Regions from separate parts of the Promicromonospora sp. NPDC023987 genome, predicted to be linked through region 2. Evidence: riboswitches for the same ligand, from Rfam matches in the RefSeq annotation. Region 2 holds a riboswitch; each other region holds the start of a gene.
The links. A riboswitch is a leader RNA that binds a small molecule or an ion and turns the genes downstream of it on or off. The one in region 2 is predicted to bind cyclic di-AMP.
Positions count from the first base shown of each region.

Region 1: linked by a shared signal. The riboswitch ahead of AB0F40_RS12755 (NlpC/P60 family protein) and the one ahead of AB0F40_RS18100 (NlpC/P60 family protein) in region 2 are both predicted to bind cyclic di-AMP.
Region 3: linked by a shared signal. The riboswitch ahead of AB0F40_RS24370 (C40 family peptidase) and the one ahead of AB0F40_RS18100 (NlpC/P60 family protein) in region 2 are both predicted to bind cyclic di-AMP.

Region 1 covers NZ_JBEZZF010000023.1:43,053-45,264, forward strand. Annotated here, with positions in the region: gene AB0F40_RS12750 (universal stress protein) at 1-4, opposite strand, end outside; gene AB0F40_RS12755 (NlpC/P60 family protein) at 195-836, opposite strand; cyclic di-AMP (ydaO/yuaA leader) riboswitch at 989-1,179, opposite strand; gene AB0F40_RS12760 (iron dependent repressor, metal binding and dimerization domain protein) at 1,307-2,023, opposite strand; gene serC (phosphoserine transaminase) at 2,107-2,212, shown strand, end outside.
Region 2 covers NZ_JBEZZF010000042.1:34,471-36,682, forward strand. Annotated here, with positions in the region: gene AB0F40_RS18095 (serine hydrolase domain-containing protein) at 1-754, opposite strand, end outside; cyclic di-AMP (ydaO/yuaA leader) riboswitch at 1,028-1,179, shown strand; gene AB0F40_RS18100 (NlpC/P60 family protein) at 1,182-1,991, shown strand; gene AB0F40_RS18105 (cytosine permease) at 2,130-2,212, shown strand, end outside.
Region 3 covers NZ_JBEZZF010000082.1:16,826-19,037, reverse strand. Annotated here, with positions in the region: gene AB0F40_RS24375 (potassium transporter TrkG) at 1-42, opposite strand, end outside; gene AB0F40_RS24370 (C40 family peptidase) at 424-1,164, opposite strand; cyclic di-AMP (ydaO/yuaA leader) riboswitch at 1,166-1,362, opposite strand; gene AB0F40_RS24365 (hypothetical protein) at 1,633-2,212, shown strand, end outside.

The sequences.
Region 1 (2,212 bases), on a different contig from region 2:
TCATCGCCAGCCCTTTCTTCGGCAGTGCACCATTGCACTCCAAACCTACCGGCGGCGCGCGCGTTGTGGGTAACCGGTGGCAAAAAGTCTGCAGGAAGAAGGCAAAGCAGAGCGCCTGCCCGGTGTCCGGACAGGCGCTCTGCTCAGTGGTGCTACGTGGCTGGGCTCAGACCCTATGCGTACGAGCCTGCGGCTCAGCCCATGCGGATGAACGTGGGGTTCGACTGCCAGATGGTGCGGAAGTCGACCACGGTGCCCGGCTTGGACGCGTCGATCATGGTGTTGCCACCGGCGTAGATCGAGACATGGCCGGGGGTCCACATCAGGTCGCCCGGCTGCGCCTCGGACGCCGGCACCTGCGTGCCGTAGCCCGGCTGCGCGCCCGACGAGTGCGGCAGGTTGATACCGAGCTGGCCGTAGACGTACGAGGTGAAGCCGGAGCAGTCGAAGCCGCTCGGCGATCCACCACCGGAGACGTACGGCACGCCGACGTAGCGGCTCGCGATGGAGATCACGGAGTTGCCGATCGCCGACGCGGGAACGTCCACCGAGGTGGCGGTGGCGGCGGCGGCCTCTGCGGCTTCCGCAGCCTCTGCGGCGGCCTCCTCTGCGGCCTTCTCGGCCTCTGCGGCGGCGAGCTCTGCCTGGTAGTCCTCGTTCTCGGCGGCGGAGACCACGGAGACCGCGGCCTTCTCGACGGTGAGCTCAGCGTCGGGCGCGACGGTCACGACGGGGGCGTTGGCCAGCGCCTCGCGAGCCTGCGACGTCAGAGCGTTGAGGTCGACCGAGTTCATCTTCGCGTGGCCGGACTCGACGGGCGCGGCCTGTGCGGCCATCGCTCCACCGAAGGTCGAGACGAGAAGTGCGCCACCGGCAGCGGCGACCGCGGTACGGCGGCCGACGGCGGCGTTCTGCGCGAGTTCGCTGAGGGGAGTTACTGGTCGTCGCGCAGCCCGATGACGGGCGCGAGTCGTACGTGCAGTCACGTATTACCTCTCCTTGTACGCCTTCGAGGTCAGCTGTCGGGTTCGGGTGGGAGAAATCACCCGGCCGTGCATCCCGAAGGAATACCCGGCTTCACCCCGAGGACGCACCCTGGCGCCCGTTGGTGGGTCCCCCGCCTCTGTCATGCGGTCGTTTTGGACCCCGGCCGGTGACAGAGTTCGGCGTCCGTCCGAGGACTCCCACGAATAACTCCGTGGGAGCGGTCCGAACGTACCGGACCTCTCCGCCGATGTCACGTTCCGGCAACGAATGCCATGACGTGTCGGACCTGCGGCTTCACGTTTCCGGCAAATCGGACGCTTTAAGCGGTCGCCACGAAGAGGTGGCGGGCCAGGTCTTCCCCGAGCTCGAGCGCAGTTCCCGCGCCGTCGACCGTCACCGTGTAGGTCCCGTCGTTGTGCTCGGCGGTGACGCGGGAGCCGGGCACCAGGCCGGCGTCCGACAGGCGCGCGAGCAGCTCGACGTCCGTCTGCAGTGGCTCCGCGATGCGGGTGAGGGACGCCGCGAGCGGCTCGCCCTTGATGCCCTTCTTCGCCGCAGCCTCGAACGCGGCGGGCAGCGAGATCACGCCGGTCAGGAACGGCACGTCGGTGTACTCCTCGCCCAGCTCCGAGAGGCCGGGGATCGGGTTGCCGTACGGGTCGTGGTGCGGGTGGTCGAGCAGGCCGACGAGGCGCTTCTCCACGAGGTCGCTCATGACGTGCTCCCAGCGGCAGGCCTCGACGTGCACGTGCTCCCAGTCGAGCTTGATGACGTCGGTCAGCAGACGCTCGGCGAGCCGGTGCTTGCGCATCACGCGCATCGCCTTGTCCTGACCCAGCTCGGTGAGCTCGAGGTGCCGGTCGCCCGTCACGATCACCAGACCGTCGCGCTCCATGCGCGCGACGGTCTGGGACACCGTCGGGCCGGAATGCCCCAGGCGTTCCGCGATGCGCGCGCGCAGGGGCGTGATGCCCTCCTCGTCGAGCTCGTAGATCGTCTTGAGGTACATCTCGGTGGTGTCGATCAGATCCGTCACGTCAGCTCCCGTCATGCGCACAGCCGCCCAGTCGCCCTGGACACGTGCGGCCCGGGCGTCGGCCCAGGTTCTAGTCTAGTTCTGTGCCACTGACTATCCCGACACAGCTGCTGCCCACCGACGGCCGTTTCGGCTCCGGCCCTTCCAAGGTGCGCCCGGGCCAGGTCGATCATCTCGTGGCGAACGCGC
Region 2 (2,212 bases):
CGGCCAGGTGCATCCCCGCGAAGGTGACCAGGTCACGCGGGCGCATGGCGAGCATCGACCCCGCCGCCGCGTTGGACCGTGCCAGCGCCCAGACGGGCGCCGCCGTCCAGTTGCCGTCCGGGCCCTGGACGTGACCCACCGCCGCCCGGTGCAGGATCGCCTCGTACGGGCTGGGCGCCACGTGCGTCAGGCCCAGCGGCTCGGCCAGGAGCTCGGTCAGCGCCCGGTCGTACGGCACCTTGTGCACCACCTCGACCAGGCGCCCCAGCAACGCGAAGCCCGCGTTGTTGTAGGAGAACATCGCGCCCGGCGCGAAGAGCTGCGGCAGGCCGTGCAGCTCCGCCAAGTACTTGCCGATCGCGTCGTCGCCGCGGCCCGTGTCCGTGAACACGTCGCCCTCGAACCCGGCCGTGTGGCACAGCAGCTGGCGGGTGGTGATGGCGGCGCTCGCGGCGTCGTCCGCCACCCGGAACTCCGGGAGGTACGTGCGCAGCGGGAGGTCGAGGTCGAGCGTGCCGTCGTCCACCGCCCGCATCAGCAGGGACGTGGTCCACAGCTTGGTGACGGACCCGATCTGGAACACGGAGTCCGTGGTCGCCCCGACCCCGGTCGTCGTGCTGAGCACGCCCGCCGCCGCATCGACGACCTCGCCGTCGACCAGCACCGCGACACCCGCGCCCGGGACCTGATGGCGGGCGACCAAGTCGGCAAAGTGATCGTCAAGCCAGGTCGAGACCGAGTCGAGAGATGTCATGCCGTCAGGCTATGGAAAGCCCCGCACGTGGTGTTCGTCCTGCCGGACAAGGAGGCGAGGGGCCAGTTGTGCGGGCCGACGAACCGCGGTTGGCCGCCGAAAACGGGATAGACGAGTGACGTATCTCATGCGGACAATCCGGTCAAGTGGAACCGGTGCAGCCCAGGAAGCCGTGATGCGATTGTGACTTCGGTGGCGATCAGGGTTACGGTCGCTCCCGGTTCGCGGGAAAGCCGCGACCACTCGAGGTGGACGCCGAGCCCTGTCACCGCCGCGAGATCTGCTCCGAAACAGATGACAGGGACGGGGGAACCACGAATGCGGGCACCATCGGTGCCCTTGGGGTGAAGCCGCACAGCACGACGCGGCCGGGTCATTCTCCGATCCGAATCCGACAGCTCACCTCGTAGGCGCAGGGAGAACCGCTGTGACTACACGCACGCCCGGGCGCCATCGTGCTGCCCACCCGCCCATCACCCCGCTGACGCCGATCTCGCGCGCCGCCGCACGCGGCATCTCCGCGACCGCCCGACGTGGCGCGGTCGTCGCCGCCGGATCAGGCCTCGTCGTCTCGCTGCTCGGGGTCCCGGCGAACGCCGCCCCGATGAAGGAACCCGGCACGACCACGGCAGAGCTCGAGACCGTCCGGGACGCGGTGCAGGACGCCGCGCAGAAGTCGACCGGCGCAGAGGTCACCACCGCCGCGCTGACCACGGCGTCGGTGGACACCGCCCCCGCCGTGCGGGTCGCCGCCGACAGCGAGTTCACGCTCGAGACCGGCACCATCAAGGTGACGCCGGCCCCCGAGCCGGAGCCCGTGCCCGAGCCTGAGCCTGAGCCCGAGCCGGTCGTCGAGAAGGCCGCCGAGCCCGTGAAGGACGTCGTCGAGAAGGCCGCCCCGGCCGCCGCCAACGACATCGTCTCCATCGCCCGGCAGTACATCGGCGTGCCGTACGTCTGGGCGGGTTCGACGCCCGCAGGCTTCGACTGCTCCGGGTTCACGGCGTACGTCTACGCCCAGATCGGCGTCACGCTGCCGCACTCCTCCACTGAGCAGCGCTACGCGGGCACCGAGGTCTCGGCTGCCGAGGCGCAGCCGGGCGACCTCATCTGGAGCCCCGGCCACATCTCCATCTACGCGGGTGGCGACAAGCAGATCGAGGCGCCGGTTCCCGGCCAGACGGTCCACGAGTCGCAGATCTGGCAGGACAACCCGGTCTTCATCCGCGTCGGCTGAACCGACCCGGACAGCGGCTGAGCCGGAGGCTCCGCCGTCAGCTCCACCACGAAGGGCCCGCACCGACACGGTGCGGGTCCTTCGTGCTTTGTCCCACACTCTCGCCGCCGGGCCCACGCCAGTGGCAGGATCGCCATCATGAGCGCCCCCGGTAGCGTCGAGACCAACGCCCTGAACACCATCGACGAGTCCGAGCGACGCGGCTCGCCACGCGACCTCTT
Region 3 (2,212 bases), on a different contig from region 2:
ACCCCGCCCGCCCTCACGACCCGCGGGGCTGCTGAACCGCATCTGGCTACCGTCGGCTTTCGTTCGTCGTACGTCACGGTCGTGTACCGGCGCCGCCTGACGCCCGGCCGCTACGTTAGCCCGTCATCGACGCGGGAACGCGGAAGGCGCCGCCTCCGGCGCCGGGCGGAAACCCGGCGCGGAGGCGGCGCCTCGCGGTGAACTGCTGGTCCTACGGCTCAGGCCCTGCGGCTTGGCCCTACGGCTCAGGCTCTACTCGTATCGTCTGAGCCTGCGGTTCCGCTCCGGGCGCGTGCCTCGTACCTCGGCCCACACCCTGCGCTGCACCTACGGCTCAGGCCCTACTCGTATCGTCTGAGCCTGCGGTTCCGCTCCGGGCGCGTGCCTCGTACCTCGGCCCACACCCTGCGCTGCACCTACGGCTCAGACGACGCGGATGAACGTCGGGCTGTTCTGCCACATCTCGGTGTAGCGCACCGGCATGCCAGCGGCCCAGGCCTCGATGATCATGCCGTCGCCCGCGTAGAGGGCCACGTGGCCGGGCGTCCAGACGATGTCGCCGGGCTCCGGGTAGGTCACCTGGTAGCCGGAGCTGAGCATCGCACCGGACGAGTGCGGCAGGTTCACGCCGAGCTGCGCGTACACGTACTGGATCAGGCCGGAGCAGTCCATGCCCTCGGCCGGCGAGTTACCGCCCAGCACGTAGGTGATGCCGAGGTAGTTGAAGGCGATGTTGATGGCCTGCTGGCCGACCGGGACCGGGTCCGGAGCGTCGACCGAGACGACGGCAGGGCCTTCGTCCCCCTTGCTGCCCTTCTTACCGTCCGACGAGGTACCCAGGGCTTCCATCTCGGTCGGCATCTTTGCATCGGCCGGGACGGTCACGGTGGGGGCGTTCACGACGGCCTGCTTGGCGACCGCGGTGAGGGAGTTGAGGTCGACCGAGTTGAGCTTCGCGGTCTTCACGTCGGTCTTGAGGTCCATCGCCGGGGCCGCGTGGGCCGTCGTCGCGATGGTCGAGATCAGAACGCCACCTGCAGCTGCGGCGATGGCGCCACGGCGGGCGACGGTGCCGGCGTTCTCCGTGGCGGTACGAGCAAGAATGGTCAGCGGTGTCATGGCCGGCCGGCTGTCACGATGCCGGCCGCGAATGGAGTTCGTCACCTAATGTCTCCTGTACCGCCTGCGAGGTCAGCTGTCGGGTTCGGGTAGGAGTACACACCCGGCCGCACGGCTACTGGGGGGTTCCGTCCGGCTTCACCCCGAGGACGACGATGTCGCTGTCGCCCGGGAAGTGGGTCCCCCGCTCCTGTCTCGAACGTCTGGTCGTGAACCGGTGACAGGATTCGGCGTCCGGCGCACGGCTCCACCGTTGCGGGGGAGCAGAAGTCAAAGTACACACGTTCACGGGAAAAGTCACGATCGGGTTACGCATTACGGTCTGACCCAACGAAGACGCAGATTTACGTCGTTCCGGTCTTCAGCGGTTATGACCGACATCACACACATCCGCTACCGTTCGGCCGCATGTCCGAAAGTGCGTACCGCGTCTCCCCCTGGTGGGTGCTTCTCATCAGTGCCGTCGCATGGTGGGTCGGTGGCTTCTTGCCCTGGCTTCTTCAGGCGTTATACGTGGTCACCGGCATTTCGGAGGCTGCGACAGCGGCCGGTGGAGGCTTTCTGCCCCTGCCGTTCGTCGCCGACGACGCGGTGGTCGGGCTGGCCGTCATGGCCCTGTTCGGCGGTCTCCTCGGCGGGGTCGCGGCCGGTCTGCCGGCGTCGGCGAGAGCGGGGGCCGGCGCTGCGCTCACAGGCACCCTCGTGGCCATGGCGGCCACGGTCGGAGTCTCCTGGTGGCTCTCGATGCGGGGGAGTGTGCCCGGCGACGCCGTGCCGCTCGGGATGGTCGTCATCACCGGGGTCGCCGGGGCGGTCGGGCTCGCGGCCGGCCTCCTGACGGTCCTCGGACCGGCAGCCCTGCGCGGTCTGACGCTCGCTCTGCCGGTGGTGCTCCTCGACGGCTGGCTCTGGGGGCTGCTCCCGGGGAACCTGGTGTCCCCCACCGGCACCTGGTGGATCTTCGCGGTGGCGCTCGGCATCGCGTTCGGTCTCGCCGTGGACACGAAGCCCATCGAGCTCCTGGGCTGGCTGCCCGCCGCAGGGGTCGTCTGGGTCCTCCAGGCGGCCGGTCCGGCCCTCATGGCCGTGCAGG